3 regions of the Streptomyces sp. NPDC094448 genome follow, and region 3 is predicted to be linked to each of the others. Evidence: riboswitches for the same ligand, from Rfam matches in the RefSeq annotation. Region 3 holds a riboswitch; each other region holds the start of a gene.
What was found. Region 3 has a riboswitch for thiamine pyrophosphate ahead of ACIQ9E_RS28050 (thiamine ABC transporter substrate binding subunit). Riboswitches for the same ligand answer to the same signal wherever they lie in the genome.

Region 1 (5,598 bases), on a different contig from region 3:
AGGACCTCCGGGTCATGGTGGTCTTCTCTCCCCCTGAGAGCTGAGCCCACGCCCCCGGAATCCCTAAGGGGCAGCTCAGGGGAGATCAAGGGCCCGGACCGTCCCGCCCGCCTTCCGGCCCGCCTAGCATCGAGGGCGGAGCGCCGGAAATTCCGCCGGGGGAGCCGAAGGAGAGACGAGGTAGGGGCCATGGCTGTACGGGAGATCGTCACGGGGCTGCCGTGGTGGGTGAAGTGGGTGGTGGCGCCGGTGCTGGTGCTGCTGCTCTTCGGCGGACTGGTCGCCCATGTCGTCGGGGTGCTGATCGGACTGCTCTTCAAGGCGCTCGCCCTGGTCGCCCTCGTCGGCGGACTGGTGTTCGTCGTCAGGAAGTTCAAGGGGTCGTCGAACTCCCGCGGGGACTGGTAGCCGCCCGGGTCCGGCGTTAACCCGGCCGGGGGAACCCCGGGCCTTACCAGGTCACACTCGGTTGAATGGCCATTACAGTGGCAGTCCGCCGCTGGGTATGCGGATTCACCACCCTTGTGCGCCCTCTTGTACGCCGGTGAGCGCCCCCTGTGGGCCCGTACGACCGGTACGGGTGCGGACCGCACGTACCGGACCGTTCCGGGTTCCGGCAGGGCCGCGTGCCCGGTGCGGCGGCGGGCGCACGGGGACCGACCCCGCGGGCGGGCGCCGACCCGCCACCATGTCAGGGGGTGAACCGTGGCCATGCCACCGGACGAGCGCGGCACCGGCCCGGCGGACGGTGTCACCCGGCCTCCGGCCGTCGGCACACCCACCCTGATCACTTCGGTGCAGCGGGCCCTGCGGCTGCTGGAGGCCGCCTCCTCGTACCCCGCGGGCGCGCCCGCCAAGGTGCTGGCCCGGGTGGCGACGATCCCGCTCCCCACCGCGTACCACCTGCTGCGCACCCTGGTGCACGAGGGCTATCTCCGCAGGGAGAGCGGCGTGTTCGTCCTCGGCGACGCGGTGGGACGGCTGGGCCCCGAAGCACCCGAAGCACCCGAAGGGCCGGAAGGGCCGGAAGCGCCGAAGGCATCCGAATCCGCTGTGTCCACTGCTTCCATGGCGCCCCATGTGCCCCATGTGCCTTCTGCACCTGCCGCTTCCCTTGTTTCCGCTGTGCAGAATCGTCGCAGCAGTCCCGAAGCGGGCACAGTTGGTGTGGAATCGGGCGCGTCAGGAACAGAACCGGTCGCCGGGGCGGACGGCGATCCGCCTCCGGTCCTCCGCCCGGGGCTACGGCCGGAGCCCGGCCCCGGCACCAGGCCGGCGGACTCCCTGGAGCACTGGCGGGACGCGATCGGAGCCCCCGTCTACTTCGGCGTCTACCGCGACGGCGAAATCCAGGTGGTGGCCGTATCGGACACCCCGTACGCCCCCGCCGTCAGCGAATGGGCGGATTTCCGCGAGACCGGCCATGCCCATGCGATCGGCCAGTGTCTGCTCGGCCGGCTGGACACCGCCGAACTCCACGACCATCTCGACCGGCACCCGGTGCGCGCCCTGACGCCGTATTCGGTACGGGACCGGCGCAGCCTGCTCGAACGGCTGGTGGCCCGGGGGCGCGCGGAACCCGTCGTGGAGCGGCAGGAGTACACGCTCGACACGGTCTGTGCCGCGATCGCCGTACCGCCGCCCGCGGGCGCCCGTGCCGCGGCGATGGCGATATCCCTCCCCCTCGACCGATCGGAACGGCTGCTTCCGGCAATCGGGCAGCTCCGGTCGGGGGTCGGCGGACTGCTCGGTTCACTCGCCTTCGCCGCTCGTCTGCCGGACGCTTGACGGCCCTTCGTTCGAGGCGTCTATCAGTATCTGAAAAATCACTCCTTGTAGTCCTCTGGTGACTTAGCGCACGATTATGAGGAGAGCGTCAGGGGAGTCCTTCCTGACCCGTTTCGCCAGGCTTCAGCAAGAAGGCTGCCCACCAGGCCCATCCGGGCTTCCGTCACTGCGGGGTACACGATGCACGAGTCGGTCCAGGCCGAGGTACTGATGAGCTTCCTCGTCTCCGAGGAGCTGTCGTTCCGGATCCCGGTGGAGCTCCGCTATGCGGCCGCGGATCCGTACGCCGTGCGGATGACCTTCCATCTGCCCGGAGACGCGCCGGTGACCTGGGCCTTCGGCCGGGATCTGCTGCTCGACGGGATCGTCGGGCCGAGCGGCGACGGCGATGTGCACATCGCACCGCTGGGGCCGGACGAGTCGGCGGACCTCGGGATCCGGCTCCAGGTGGGCGGAGAACTCGCCCTCTTCCAGGTGAGCGCGGCACCCGTCGTGGCCTTCCTGGACCGTACGGACCGGCTGGTTCCGCTGGGCCAGGAGCGGGCGTTCGGGGATTTCGGCGCCGAACTGGAGCAGGTGCTGCGGAGCATCCTCGCGGAGGAGAACGCGGGCTGACCGTACGGGTCCCCGGGCGCGCCCGGGGACCCGTACCGCTACCGCTTGCGGCGGCGGCCCTTGCCGCCGCCCAGACCCGGCAGCCCGCCCCGGCCCGCGGGCCGGATCTCCGGAACCGGCCCGCCGGCCGCCGGTTCGGCGGACATCTGCGGCAGCCGGGCCCCGGACCCTTCGGCCGGGTGCCCGGAAGTGCCTTCGGCGCCGTCCCGGACGCGGGCATCCGGCCGGTCGGCGCAGACCACCAGAGCGGCCAGGATCGTGGTCACCGGAACCGACGCGACCAGACCGATCGACCCGATCAGCGTCCGGACGATCTCCTCGGCGACGAGTTCGCTGTTGGCGACCGTCCCCACCCCGCTCTTCGCGATGCTGAACAGCAGCAGCAAGGGCAGTGCGGCGCCCGCATAGGCGAGGACCAGGGTGTTGACCACGGAGGCGATATGGTCGCGTCCGATCCGGATGGCGGCGCGGTACAGCGCGCGCGGTCCCATGCCGGGATCCGCCTGGCGCAGCTCCCATACCGCCGACGTCTGGGTCACCGTCACATCGTCGAGCACCCCGAGTGAACCGATGATCACACCGGCCAGCAGGAGTCCGCTCATGTCGATGCCCGGATAGAGCCCATGGATCAGCCCGGTGTTGTCGTCGGTATTGCCCGAAAGCGCCGCCCAGTCGATGAACAGCGAGCCCAGCAGCCCGATCAGCAGCAGCGAGATCAGCGTGCCGAGGACCGCGACGGAGGTACGGGCGGTGATGCCGTGACAGGCGTAGAGCGCGATCAGCATGATCGCACTGGAGCCGACCACCGCGACGGCCAGCGGATTGGAGCCTTCCAGGATCGCGGGGAGGATGAACAGCGTCAGCACGGCGAAGGACGCGGCCAGCGCAATCAGCGCCATCACCCCGCGCATCCGCCCCACCAGCACCACGGCCAGGGCGAAGACCCCGGCCACCACGGCGAGCGGGAACCGGCGGTTCACGTCGATGACCGAGTACTGGAGGTCGCGGGGCGCATCGGGGGCGTACGCCACCACGAGCTGCTGCCCCCGCTCCAACTGCCGTGACGCGTCCGGCTGGACGATCTCGGCGATGATCCGGTCCAGATGAGGCCCGGAGGTGATCCTGATGGTCGCCTTCTTGCAGTCGCCCTGCTGCGCCGCGACGGCCTCACGGCCCTGGGGCGTACTGGTGTCACCGGTCGGAGGCACCTGCGCGGAGTTGACCGACTTGCAGTCGACCGGGTCGACGCGGGTGACGACCGCCTGTTCGGTCTGGCGGTCGAAGCCGACGCCGGTGCGTTCATGACCTGGGGCGGAGCCGGGCCAGAGGACGGCCAGACCCACGACGACGGCCGCGGCGAAAGGAATCAGCACCGCGGCGATGATGCGGCGCAGATGGCGTGAGACGGGGGCGGCCGGTCCATGGCTGTGGCTGTGCCCATGACTGTGCCCGTGAAGGTGTGCGGGCACCGGAGTCGTCGGCGGTGGGGGCGCGTGCGCGTGTTCGTGGCTGCGGGCGGGTGCCCGGGCGGGCGTCGGGGGAGGTGCCGCGGCGGAGGCAGGGACGGGGGCGGGGTCCGGACCGGGGCCGTACCCCTGACCGCCGCCGTCCGCCGCACCGTACGCGAACCGGGAGTCGGGACCCCCCTGGGGACCGGGCGCTGATGACGTCACCGACCGATCATCGCAAGAACGGACGGGGGCCCCTGTTCAGCACGCCAGAAATGACGCTAGCGTGGTGTCACCTTTGCACACGCGGGAGCTCGGAGCACCGGGCTGAGAGGGCGCTGACCTCCGTCGACGCACCATCGGACGTATATGCGGGACATATACGCGCCGAAGGTGCCGGTCACGGGAATCGCTGCGTCGACCGCCGAACCTGTTACCGGGTAATGCCGGCGTAGGGAGTAGGTCTTCATGACCGTTCAGGATGCACGCACGCCTGCCGTCGTACCCGCCGCCCCGGTGGCGGCCGACGGTGTTCGCACGCCCGGCTGGCACAAGGGGTACATCGAGGGCTCGCGCCCCGATCTCCGGGTGCCGGTCCGTCAGGTGCACCTCACCAATGGCCGGGACGTGACGCTGTACGACACCTCCGGCCCGTACACCGACCCCACCGTCGAGACGGACGTACGCCGCGGGCTGCCGCCCCTGCGGGAGCACTGGATCGTCGCGCGCGGCGACACCGAGGAGTACGCGGGCCGTCCGGTGCGCCCGGAGGACGACGGCGTCCGGCACACTTCGCCGCGCGGAGGGCTGCGCAACCTCGACGCGGTCTTCCCGGGGCGGCCGCGCCAGCCGCGCCGGGGCCGCGACGGACAGGCGGTGACCCAGCTCGCGTACGCCCGCCGGGGCGAGATCACCCCCGAAATGGAGTTCGTGGCGCTGCGGGAGAACGTTTCTCCCGAGGTCGTACGGGAGGAGATCGCCGCCGGCCGGGCGGTGCTCCCCGCCAACGTCAACCATCCCGAGATCGAACCGATGATCATCGGCAAGCGGTTCCTGGTGAAGGTCAACGCCAATATCGGCAACTCCGCGGTCACCTCCTCCATCGAGGAGGAGGTCGAGAAGATGACCTGGGCCACCCGCTGGGGCGCTGACACGGTCATGGACCTGTCCACCGGGCGCAATATCCACACCACCCGCGAGTGGGTGCTGCGCAACTCCCCCGTCCCGATCGGCACGGTGCCGCTCTACCAGGCGCTGGAGAAGGTCGACGGCCGGGCCGAGGAGCTGAGCTGGGAGGTCTACAAGGACACCGTGATCGAACAGGCCGAGCAGGGGGTGGACTATATGACCGTCCACGCCGGGGTGCTGCTGCGGTATGTCCCGCTGACCGCGCGCCGGAAGACCGGGATCGTCTCGCGCGGCGGTTCGATCATGGCCGCCTGGTGTCTGGCGCACCACAAGGAATCGTTTCTGTACGAGCATTTCGAGGAGCTGTGCGAGATCCTCGCGGCGTACGACGTCACCTACTCCCTCGGTGACGGGCTCCGGCCCGGGTCGATCGCGGATGCCAACGACGAGGCGCAGTTCGCGGAGCTGCGGACGCTCGGGGAACTCAACCGGATCGCCAAGCGTATGAATGTGCAGACGATGATCGAGGGCCCCGGTCACGTTCCGATGCACAAGATCAAAGAGAATATCGACCTCCAGCAGGAGATCTGCGAGGAGGCCCCCTTCTATACGCTCGGCC
Region 2 (5,598 bases), on a different contig from region 3:
GGGTGTCGCAGTCCGCCGCCGTCACCCGGTCGCGCAGTGTCAGGTAGTCCGCGGGCCGGAAGAACATCTGGGTGATGGCGTAGTCCGCCCCGGCCCGGCACTTGTCGACGAAGTGACGGACGTCGGTGTCCCAGTCGGCGGAGCGCGGATGCATCTCGGGGAAGGCCGCGACACCGACGCAGAAGTCGCCGGACTCCTTGATGAGCCGGACCAGTTCGGCGGCGTAGGTCACACCCTCCGGATGGCGGACCCACTCGCCCATCGGATCGCCGGGCGGGTCGCCGCGGACGGCGAGGATATTGCGGATCCCGGCATCGGCGTACTGGCCGATCATATTGCGGAGTTCGGCGATGGAGTGGTTGACCGCGGTGAGGTGGGCCACGGGGGTCAGGGTGGTGTCGGAGGCGATCTGCTCGGTCGCCCGCACCGTGCCCGCGCGGGTCGAGCCACCCGCGCCGTAGGTGACGGAGACGAAGCTCGGTGCGACGGCCTCCACCCGCCGTAGCGCGTTCCAGAGGTTCCGCTCGCCCTTCTCGGTCTTGGGCGCCCAGAATTCGAAGGAGTGGGACGTCCGCCCGGTCGCGAGAACCTCGCGAACGGTCCGCGCCCGGTCCGTCCTGGTCGATGCTGTTCCTAGGGCCATACTCGCAGGTTATCGGGGGGACGGAGGTGTCCCAACCGCAGTCCATCCTTCGGACAGGCCCGGTTCACGTCATGGCTGGTCACAGCGTTCCCGTATCCGCTTGCTGAGACGGGCGGCTGCGGCACCCGGGTCGTCGGCCTCGGTGACGGCCCGGACGACGACGATCCGGCGGGCCCCGGCGTCCAGCACCTGGTCGAGGTTGCCCTCGTCGATGCCTCCGATGGCGAACCAGGGCCGGTCGGTGTCCAGGGCGGCGGTCGCCCGGACCAGGTCCAGGCCGGGTGCGTGCCGGCCGGGCTTGGTGGGGGTGGGCCAGCAGGGGCCGGTGCAGAAGTAGTCCGCGCCGGGCTGGAGCGCGGCGGCCCCGGCCTCGGCGGTGCTGTGGGTGGAGCGGCCGACGAGGATCCCGTCGCCCAGCAGGGCGCGGGCGGCGGGTACGGGCAGATCGCCCTGGCCGAGGTGGAGGACGTCGGCACCGGCGGCATGGGCGACATCGGCGCGGTCGTTGACCGCGAGGAGGGCGCCGTGGCGGCGGCAGGCGTCGGCGAAGACCTCCAGATGCGCCAGTTCCTCGGCCGCCTCCAGGCCCTTGTCGCGGAGCTGGACGATATCGACGCCTGAGGAGAGCACCGCGTCGAGGAACTCGGGGAGGTCGCCCTGGCGGGTCCGGGCGTCCGTGCAGAGATAGAGCCGGGCGTCGGCGAGCCGGGCGCGGTGGTGCGGTGTCGCGGGCATGGTGGATTCCCCCAGGGGTGGTTCGGCGGTACGCGGTCGGGCCCGGCCCGGCAAAGTACCCGGTGGTAGCGGTGCGGCGCCCGGCGGTCGGACCCGACCGCGTACCGGAGCAGGGCAGGCGCCGGACCGGAGGCGGGCAGGGCCGGACCGGCGGGGAGCCGGGCAGCGCCCCGGTCCGCGGCGTCCCGCGGGCGGGGCCGACACCGGGCACCGGCTCGCGGCCCCGGGCGGCCAGCCGCCGGCCCGGGTCGCCCGCCGGGCCGGGTCGCCGGTTGCCGGGGACCCGCGGCGGAGTCAGACGGCGAGCGCCTGGGCCCGTCGCTTCACTTCCGTACCGCGGTTCTCACTGAGGGCCTGGGCAGGGGTGCCCGGGAGGGTCGGGTCGGGGGTGAAGAGCCACTCCAGCATCTCTTCGTCGGTGAAGCCGTCGTCCTTGAGCAGGGTCAGGGTGCCGGCAAGGCCCTTGACGACCTTCTCACCGCTGATGAACGCGGCGGGGACCTGGAGAACCCGGTTCTCTCCGCGGCGCACCGCGATCAGGCCGCCTTCCTTCACAAGCTGTCGCACCCGTGTCACCTCGACATCCAGCTTCTCCGCGATATCGGGAAGCGTGAGCCAGGCGGGCACGAGGGCATCAATCTTTTCGTCAATCTCGGTCACAGGACAAGCGTGCCATCTGGGGCCGACAGTGGGTAGCGGGAGCCCCCTCGGACAGCGGCCATCCGGCCCACGCCGCACCCGGCGGCCGGCCGGCGGCGGCGGCCGGAGCACCGCCGGAACCCGGGCCGGATCAGCGGGCGGCGGCCTTCAGGGGGGTCGCGGGGTCCGCCGCGGCGACCGGATCCAGCCGTCCGCCCGACTGGATGATCCGGCGGCCCTGGGACAGGTCGCGGGGCCGTCCCACGGCGAGTACCGCGACCAGCGCGCCGTCCCGGAGCCAGAGCACGGACCAGGCGGCGTCGGCGGGATCGCCGCGCCGCAGGAGGGTGTCGGCCCCGGCGTGGTCGCCCGCGTACTGCACGAAGCGGCCGAACTGCTCGGACCAGAAGTACGGCACGGGGTCGTAGACGGCGGGGGCCGCGGCGGGTCCGGGCGGTGCGTCCTCGGGGCGGGCGGCCGCCTCCAGGTCTCCGATGATGTTGGCGGCGACCGTGCGCGGGCCCTGGAGGGCATTGTCCCAGTGGTGGACGAGCAGACGTCGGCCGTAGCGGGCGGAGGGGAAGGAGGCGCAGTCCCCGACCGCGTACACCCCGGGCAGACCGGTGCGCAGTCCTTCGTCCGCGGTGACCGAACCGTCGGGGCCGGTCGCGATGCCGGAACCGGCCAGCCAGGCCGTGGCGGGACGGGCCCCGATACCGACGACGACGGCGCCCGCGGCGATCCGGCGACCGCAGGACAGGACCACGGCCCCGGGCTCCACCGACGCCACCCGGGCATCGGTGATCAGCTCGGCCCCGGCTTCGGCGTACCAGTCGGCCATCGGGGTGGTGACCTCGGCGGGCAGCGCGCCCGCCAGCGGCCGCCCGGCGGCCTCCACGACGGTGACCGCACAGCCCGCGGCGCGGGCCGCGGTGGCGAACTCCGCCCCGATCCAACCGGCACCGACGACCACGACGTCGTGCTGCCGGGCGAGCACCGGCCTGAGCCGTTCGGCGTCGTCCAGGGTCCGCAGCAGATGGACCCCGGGCACGCCCTCCGCACCGGGCAGGGCCACGGGCTCGGCACCGGTGGCGAGGACGAGGACGTCGTACGGGACGGGCCCGGCCTCCGTGTCCAGCTCCCGGGCGGCGGCGCGCAGCCCGGTCACGGCGAGCCCGAGGCGCAGTTCGATCCCGAGCCCCTCGAAGTCCACCTCGAAGGCGGATCCCTCGGCCGTCCCGAGCAGGACCGCCTTGGAGAGCGGCGGCCGGTCGTACGGCTGGTGGGGCTCGGCCCCGATCACCGTCACGGAGCCGTTGTGGCCCAGCTCCCGCAGGGCGACCGCCGTCTGCACCCCGGCCATGCCCGCACCGACGACGACCACGCCCGCCGGCTGCCGCACCCGCTCCGTCTGCTGATCGTTCACCCCTCCACCTTAAGCACCTGACATTCCATCAGGGATATGGGGCCCCGGACAGCCGCGGTCAGGGCAGCTCCTCCACCACGCTCGTACCACTGCCGTCCCGGGACTCCCAGGACCAGCTCTCCTCCAGCCTCAGCCGCCCGTCGGGCAGTTCGACGACGGTGGAGACGCAGTGGCCCGACGAGGTGCCGCCGTCGGTCTTGAGCTGCACATAGCGGAAGTCGAGGCGGTCGCCCTCCCTGGTGCCGACCAGACGGCCGTGGACCACGTCGCCCCCCTCGTACTCGGCCCAGATCCGGCCCTCCTCCTCGTGGTAGTCGAATCGGGTACGGGTGCCGACCTGGCCCGGCGCCTGATCGGCGACCGGGGACAGCACACGTCCGTCCAGTGAGCCCGCCATGGGTGAAAGCCTCTCCTCGTGTCCGGGCGTCCCCTGCGGACCGGCCCGGTGCAGCCGCCCCGACCGTCTTACTCCGCTGCGGACCCGGGGGTTAGGCTGGCCACCGTAAAGCACTCGCGGGAGCCCGGACGGACCGGGCTGAGAGGGAGGCTGACCGGCCTCCGACCGTACGAACCTGATCCGGGTCATGCCGGCGAAGGGAGGGGCTGGACGCCCATGTCGCGTACCCCCGAAGCATCCGCACCGGCCGCCGCACGGCCGGCCGCGCCGCCCGAGGAAGCCGCGCCGCGCTCCCCGTCACCCCGCATCGTGGCACCACCCGCACCCGACCGGGCCGGGAGCCGGGACGATGTGCTCGTCATCGGGGGCGGGATCATCGGGCTCGCCGTCGCCTGGCGGTCCGCGCAGCGCGGGCTGAAGGTCACCGTCGCCGACCCGGAGCCGGGCGGCGGCGCGGCCGGAGTGGCGGCGGGCATGCTCGCGGCCGTCACCGAACTCCACTACGGCGAGCAGACCCTGCTGGCCCTCAATCTGGAATCCGCCCGGCGCTATCCCGCCTTCGCCGCCGAACTGGAGGAGGTGAGCGGGCACTCCGTCGGCTACCGCGCCTGCGGCACCCTCGCCGTCGCCCTCGACGCCGACGACCGCGCCCATCTGCGGGAACTCCACGCCCTCCAACAGCGGTCCGGGCTGGACTCGCAGTGGCTGACCGGCCGGGAGTGCCGCCGCCTGGAACCCATGCTCGCCCCCGGGGTCCGCGGCGGGCTCCGGGTCGACGGCGACCACCAGGTCGACCCCCGGCGGCTGACGGCGGCACTGGTCACCGCCTGCGAACGCGCCGGGGTGCACCTCCACCGGAGCCGGGCCGACCGGCTGCTGGTGGAGCGCGACCGGGCCGCGGGCGCGCTCCTCGGCGACGGCACCGAACTGCGCGCCGGGCAGACCGTGCTCGCCGGGGGCAGTCTCAGCGGCCGGCTGGCCGGGCTGCCCCCCGATGCCGTGCCACCCGTACGCCCGGTGAAGGGGCAGGTGCTCCGGCTGGCCGTACCCCCGCCGCTCGCCCCCTTCCTCTCCCGGACCGTGCGCGCCGTCGTCCGCGGCAGCCACGTCTATCTCGTCCCCCGGGCCGACGGCGAGCTGGTCGTCGGAGCGACCAGCGAGGAGCTGGGCTTCGACACCACCGTCACCGCGGGCGGGGTCTACGAACTGCTGCGCGATGCGCACGAACTGGTCCCCGGCATCACCGAACTGCCGCTGACCGAGGTCCGGGCCGGACTCCGCCCCGGCTCTCCGGACAACGCCCCACTGCTGGGCCCGAGCGCGCTGCCCGGACTGCTGCTGGCCACCGGCCACTACCGCAACGGCGTCCTCCTCACTCCTCTGACCGGCGATGCGATCGCGACGGCGCTCGCCACCGGCGCCCTCCCCGAGGAAGTCCATCCCTTCACCCCCGACCGCTTCCTCCCCGCCGCCCCCGCCTCCCAGGAGCAACTCGTATGAACAGCATTCCCCCGCTCGTCTCCGTCAACGGCGAGTGGCGTGAACTCGCCACCGGAACCACTCTCGACGCCCTCGTCGCCACGCTCACCCCGGCACCGGCCGGGGTCGCCGCCGCGGTCAACGAGACGGTCGTGCCCCGCGGCCAGTGGCCCGGCACCTTCCTCGGCGACGGCGACCGCGTCGAGGTCCTCACCGCGGTCCAGGGCGGCTGACCGGCCGTGTCCGATCTCGCCCCGCCGCCGCCCCCGGCCGCCCCCC
Region 3 (5,598 bases):
GGTCGGCGAGCGCGAACGCCTCGCCCTGGTCGTGGGTGACCGCGAGGACCGTCGTCCCGAGCCGGCCGAAGAGGGACCGCAGTTCGACGACGAGCCGCTCCCGCAGTCCGCGGTCGAGCTGGCCGAGGGGTTCGTCGAGCATCAGCAGCTTCGGCTCCGGGGCCAGGGCCCTGGCCAGCGCCACCCGCTGCTGTTCGCCGCCGGACAGGGAGGACACCGTACGTCCCCCGGCACCCGGCAGCCCCACCAGTTCCAGCAGTTCGGTGACCCGGCGGTGCTGTGCGGCCCGGCCGGTGCCGCGCATCCGCAGCCCGAAGGCGACGTTTCCGGCGACGTCGTGCTGGGGGAAGAGCTGGTGGTCCTGGAACATCAGGCCGACGCCGCGCCGGTGCACCGGTACGCCGGTCTGGTCCTCGCCGCCGAGGAGGACCCGGCCGCGGTCGGCGTGGCGGAGCCCGGCGACGACCCGCAGCAGGGTGGACTTGCCGCTGCCGCTGGGGCCCAGGACGCAGACGGTCTCATGGGCCGCGACGGTGAGGTCCACGGCGTCGAGGGCGGCCCGGTCCCCGAACCGTACGGTCACATCGTCGAGTCCGAGCATCAGAACTCCCCGGTCGCTGCGGTCGTGGTGGTCCTGGAGCGGATCCGCTCCAGTGACAGCAGTGCGACCGCGCACACCACCATCAGGATCGTGCTGAGGGCCATCGCCTGCCCGTAGTTGAGTTCGCCGGGCCGGCCGAGGAGCCGGGCCACGGCGACCGGCAGGGTCGGTTCGTCGGGCCGGGCGATGAACACGGTCGCACCGAACTCCCCGAGGGAGACGGCGAAGGCGAAGCCCGCGGCGATCAGCAGGGCCCGCCGGACCAGCGGGAAGTCGACCTCCCGCCACGCCCGCAGGGGGGACGCCCCGAGGACGGCCGCGGCCTCCCGCAGCCGTCCGTCGACGGCGCGGAGCACCGGCAGCATGGTCCGGACCACGAACGGCGCTCCGACCAGTGCCTGGGCCAGCGGTACCAGGATCCACGAGGCCCGCAGGTCGAGCGGCGGTTCGTCGAGGGTGATCAGGAAGCCGAAGCCGACGGTGACCGCCGAGACCCCGAGCGGCAGCATCAGCAGCGCGTCGAAGCCCCGCAGCAGCCGTCCGGCACCGCCCGCGCCGCCGCGCCGGGCGAGCGCCGCGGCGGCGAGACCGCCGATGACGACGGCGATCGCGGTGGCGGCCAGCGCGTACTGAAGGGAGTTCACCACGGCGTGCGCCGGGGGGACGAGGAAGGCGCCGCCGCTCGCGTCGAACCGGCCGAGCGCCCGGTAGTAGTCCAGGTTGTAGCCGCGGGGGGTGGCCAGGGAACGTTCCACCAGGACCCCGAGCGGCAGCAGCACCAGCAGGGCGACGGTGGTGAGGACGGCGCCCAGCAGCGTCCACTGGCGGGCACCGCGGGGCCGGCGGGCGGTATGCCGCGGGTCGACCAGCCGGAGGGCGGTCTCCCGTTTCCGTACGGTCCGGGCGTGGACGGTGAGCACCGCGCCGACGGCCGTGAACTGCACCAGGGTGAGGACGGCGGCGGTGCGCAGGTCCAGCAGGTGTGCGGTCTGCCGGTAGACCTCGACCTCCAGGGTGGCGAAGCCGGGGCCGCCGAGGATCTGCACGATGCCGAAGGAGGTGAAGGTGAACAGGAAGACCATCAGGGCGGCGGAGGCGACGGACGGCGCGAGCGCGGGGAGTGTCACGGTGCGCCAGGCGGTGAACCGTCCGGCGCCGAGGACCCGGGCGGCCTCTTCCTGGCGGGGGTCGAGCTGGGCCCAGAGCCCGCCGACGGTCCGGACGACGACGGCGTAGTTGAAGAAGACATGGGCGATCAGGATCGCCCACACCGTGGTGTCGAGCCGGATGCCCCAGGCCTCGTCGAGGAGTCCGCCGCGGCCCAGCAGGGCGAGGAATGCGGTGCCGACGACGACCGTCGGCAGCACGAACGGCACGGTCACCACGGCCCGCAGCAGCTTCTTCCCGGGGAAGGCGTAGCGGGCGGTGACATAGGCGCAGGGCAGGGCGATCAGCAGGGTCAGCGCGGTGGAGGCGAGCGCCTGCCAGGCGGTGAACCAGAGGACCCCGGCGATATCGTCCCGGCCGAGGACTTCGGTGATGTGCCCGAACTGCCAGCTGCCGCCGGAGCGCAGTCCGCGGCCGACGATGGCGGCCACGGGGTAGGCGAAGAAGACCGCGAAGAACACGGCGGGCAGGGCGAGCAGGGCGAGCCGCGCCGCGGTCCCGGTGCGGAGGGCGCGCACCGCACGGCCGGTACGGCGGCCCTGTGCCGCCGCCCGGTCCGTGCGTTCCGGTCCTCCGGCCGTCACTTGACGACGGTCGACGACCACTTCTGGATCCACTGTTCCCGGTTCTTCGTGATGGTGTCCGGCGGCAGCGTCGCCGGGTCGGTGATCGTCGCGCCGTGGCGGGTGAACAGTTCGGGGAGTTTGGTGCCCTCGACGACCGGGTTCACGAACATGTTCAGCGGCAGATCCTCCTGGAACGGCGCCGAGACGAGGAAGTCCAGCAGCGCCTTGCCGCCGGCCTCGTTCTTCGCGCCCTTCAGCAGTCCGGCGAACTCGACCTGCCGGAAGCAGGTGCCGGCGGCGACCCCGGTCGGTGCCTCCTTGGGCTGCGGCTCCGCGAAGAGGACCTCGACGGGCGGGCTGGAGGCGTAGGAGACGACCAGCGGCCGGTCGCCGCCTTCCTTCTTTCCGCCCGCGGAGCCGGAGAACTCGCGGTTGTAGGCCTCTTCCCAGCCGTCGACGACCTTGAGGCCGTTGGCCTTGAGCTTCTTCCAGTAGTCCTGCCAGCCGTCCTCGCCGTAGCGGGCGACGGTGCCGAGGAGGAAGCCGAGGCCCGGCGATGACGTGGCCGCGTTCTCGGCGACCAGCAGGTTCCGGTACTCGGGCTTGAGCAGGTCGTCGAAGGTGACGGGCGGCGCGAGCTTGCGGTCGGCGAAGTACTTCTTGTCGTAGTTGACGCAGATGTCGCCGGTGTCGACGGGGGTGACCCGGTGCTTGTCGCCGTCGAGGCGGACCGCCGCGGGTATCCGGTCGAGGCCCTTCGCCTCGTGGGGGGTGAAGATGCCGTTGTCGAGGGCGCGGGAGAGGAGGGTGTTGTCGACGCCGAAGAAGACGTCGCCCTGCGGGGAGCCCTTGGTGAGGATCTCCTTGTTGAGCGCGACGCCCGCGTCACCGCTCTTGAGGATCTTGACGGTGTAGCCGGTCTGCCGGGTGAACTCCTTGAGGACGTCCTCGGAGGCGGCGAAGGAGTCATGGCTGACGAGGGTGACGGTCTTCGAGGCCTTGCCGCCGCCCTGCTCCTTCTCGGCGGAGGAGTCCCCGCCGCAGGCGGCGAGCACGGTCACACCGAGTGCGGCGGCCAGCGCGGCCGCCGCGCCCCTTCTGATACTGCTACTGCTCACTGGTCGAAGTCCTCCTGGTGAAGGCCAGGAAGAGACGCGGCCCTGCCCGGATCCCCGAGGGAATCCGGGCAGGGCGCAACAGCTTGAGTGAAAGACCGAACTTCCTACCCGGAATGACCCGGGCGAGGTTCAGAGGGTCTGCGGCCCCGTGGGTACCGCACTCTCAGCGCTGTGGCGCTCCCCTGTCGGAAATATGCAAATGTTCAGGCCAGACTACAAGGCTCGGATCCCGCCATGGCAGGGGCGGTCCCGGAATGTGTCCGGTCCGTCACCGCTCGGCGGCGGCGAGCTGTCCGCAGGCCCCGTCGATCTCCTGACCGCGGGTGTCCCGTACGGTCACCGGCACCCCGTGGGCGGCGATGGCCTCGACGAACGCCTTTTCGTCCTCCGGCCGTGAGGCGGTCCACTGGGAGCCGGGGGTGGGGTTCAGCGGAATGAGATTGACATGGACCCGCTTGCCCTTCAGCAGCCTGCCGAGCAGATCGCCCCGCCACGCCTGGTCGTTGATGTCGCGGATCAGCGCGTACTCGATGGAGACCCGGCGGCCGGACTTCTCCGCGTACTCCCAGGCCGCGTCGAGGACCTCGCGGACCTTCCAGCGGGTGTTGACCGGCACCAGGGTGTCGCGCAGTTCGTCGTCGGGGGCGTGCAGCGAGACGGCGAGCCGGCATTTGAAGCCCTCGTCGGCGAAGCGCTGCATGGCGGGGACCAGACCGACCGTGGAGACGGTGATCCCGCGCTGCGAGAGCCCGAGGCCGTCCGGCTCGGGGTCGGTGAGCCGGCGGATGGCGCCCACGACCCGCTTGTAGTTCGCCAGCGGCTCGCCCATGCCCATGAAGACGATGTTCGACAGCCGGGCGGGCCCGCCGGGGACCTCGCCGTCCCGCAGCGCCCGCATACCGTCGACGATCTGGTGCACGATCTCCGCCGTCGACAGGTTCCGGTCGAGACCGGCCTGTCCGGTGGCGCAGAACGGGCAGTTCATCCCGCAGCCCGCCTGGGAGGAGATGCACATCGTCACCCGGTCCGGGTAGCGCATCAGGACCGATTCGACGAGGGTCCCGTCGTGCAGTCTCCAGAGCGTCTTGCGGGTGGTGTCGTCGTCGCACGAGATATGCCGCACCACCGACATCAGCTCGGGCAGCAGCTCCGCGGCGAGCTTCTCCCGCGCGGCGGCCGGGATGTCCGTCCACTGCGCCGGATCGTGGGCGTACCGCGCGAAGTAGTGCTGGGAGAGCTGGCGGGCGCGGAACGGCTTCTCGCCGATCGCGGCGACGGCGTCCTTGCGCTCGGCCGGCGAGAGGTCGGCGAGATGCCTCGGGGGCTTCTTGGCTCCGCGGGGCGCGATGAAAGTGAGTTCTCCGGGCTTGGGCATGGTCCATCCAGTGTCGCAGAGATACGGAGAAGGGCCCGCCATCCTGTGGATAACGGGCCCTTCCCGGCGAAACAGCAGGTCACCGGGGCCTGCCGGGGGTACGGCCGGTCCGGCCGTACCTCTGAACGGTGCGCGGCCCCGGTTCCGGGCCGCGCACGGTGCGGCCCCTAACCGGCCCCGACGAACACCACCAGCAGCAGCCACACTACCGGCGCCGTCGGCAGCAGCGAGTCCAGGCGGTCCATGATGCCGCCGTGGCCCGGCAGCAGGGTGCCCATGTCCTTGATGCCGAGATCCCGTTTGATCATCGACTCGCCCAGATCGCCCAGGGTCGCCGTGACGGCGACCGCGAGGCCCAGCAGGATCCCCTGCCACCAGGCGCCGCCGTCGATGAGGAACTGCATGCACAGGGCGCCCGCGACCATGGCGAAGCCGACCGCGCCGAGCAGGCCTTCCCGGGTCTTCCCCGGGCTGATCCTCGGCGCCAGCTTCCGCTTGCCGAAACGCCAGCCGACCGCGTACGCGCCGGTGTCGCTGACCACGGTGAGGAGAAGGAACGTCAGCACCCGCTGCGCCCCGTCGTCCGCGGTGAGCATCATCGACACGAAGGTCGCCAGGAACGGCACGTAGAAAGCGGCGAAGACACCCGCCGTGACGTCCTTCAGATACCCCTCGGGGGGCTCCGTCATCCGCCACACCAGGACCGCGAGGGCGGTGAGGGCCGTGGCGACCCAGGCGCCCTCGGCGCCGCGCACATACCCGGCGACGACC

Region 1: linked by a shared signal. The riboswitch ahead of thiC (phosphomethylpyrimidine synthase ThiC) and the one ahead of ACIQ9E_RS28050 (thiamine ABC transporter substrate binding subunit) in region 3 are both predicted to bind thiamine pyrophosphate.
Region 2: linked by a shared signal. The riboswitch ahead of thiO (glycine oxidase ThiO) and the one ahead of ACIQ9E_RS28050 (thiamine ABC transporter substrate binding subunit) in region 3 are both predicted to bind thiamine pyrophosphate.

The regions. Positions count from the first base shown of each region.
Region 1 is NZ_JBIWGU010000011.1:121,310-126,907, forward strand. It holds gene ACIQ9E_RS22225 (cupin domain-containing protein) at 1-44, shown strand, start outside; gene ACIQ9E_RS22230 (DUF5326 family protein) at 190-408, shown strand; gene ACIQ9E_RS22235 (helix-turn-helix domain-containing protein) at 712-1,788, shown strand; gene ACIQ9E_RS22240 (SsgA family sporulation/cell division regulator) at 1,969-2,403, shown strand; gene ACIQ9E_RS22245 (YibE/F family protein) at 2,442-3,872, opposite strand; TPP riboswitch at 4,148-4,326, shown strand; gene thiC (phosphomethylpyrimidine synthase ThiC) at 4,320-5,598, shown strand, end outside.
Region 2 is NZ_JBIWGU010000009.1:207,191-212,788, forward strand. It holds gene metF (methylenetetrahydrofolate reductase [NAD(P)H]) at 1-643, opposite strand, end outside; gene thiE (thiamine phosphate synthase) at 713-1,378, opposite strand; gene ACIQ9E_RS19345 (Rv2175c family DNA-binding protein) at 1,673-2,038, opposite strand; gene ACIQ9E_RS19350 (NAD(P)/FAD-dependent oxidoreductase) at 2,169-3,380, opposite strand; gene ACIQ9E_RS19355 (hypothetical protein) at 3,502-3,840, opposite strand; TPP riboswitch at 3,947-4,059, shown strand; gene thiO (glycine oxidase ThiO) at 4,057-5,340, shown strand; gene thiS (sulfur carrier protein ThiS) at 5,337-5,552, shown strand.
Region 3 is NZ_JBIWGU010000017.1:81,261-86,858, reverse strand. It holds gene ACIQ9E_RS28060 (ABC transporter ATP-binding protein) at 1-601, opposite strand, end outside; gene ACIQ9E_RS28055 (ABC transporter permease) at 601-2,286, opposite strand; gene ACIQ9E_RS28050 (thiamine ABC transporter substrate binding subunit) at 2,349-3,452, opposite strand; TPP riboswitch at 3,536-3,646, opposite strand; gene rlmN (23S rRNA (adenine(2503)-C(2))-methyltransferase RlmN) at 3,721-4,827, opposite strand; gene ACIQ9E_RS28040 (phosphatidate cytidylyltransferase) at 4,995-5,598, opposite strand, start outside.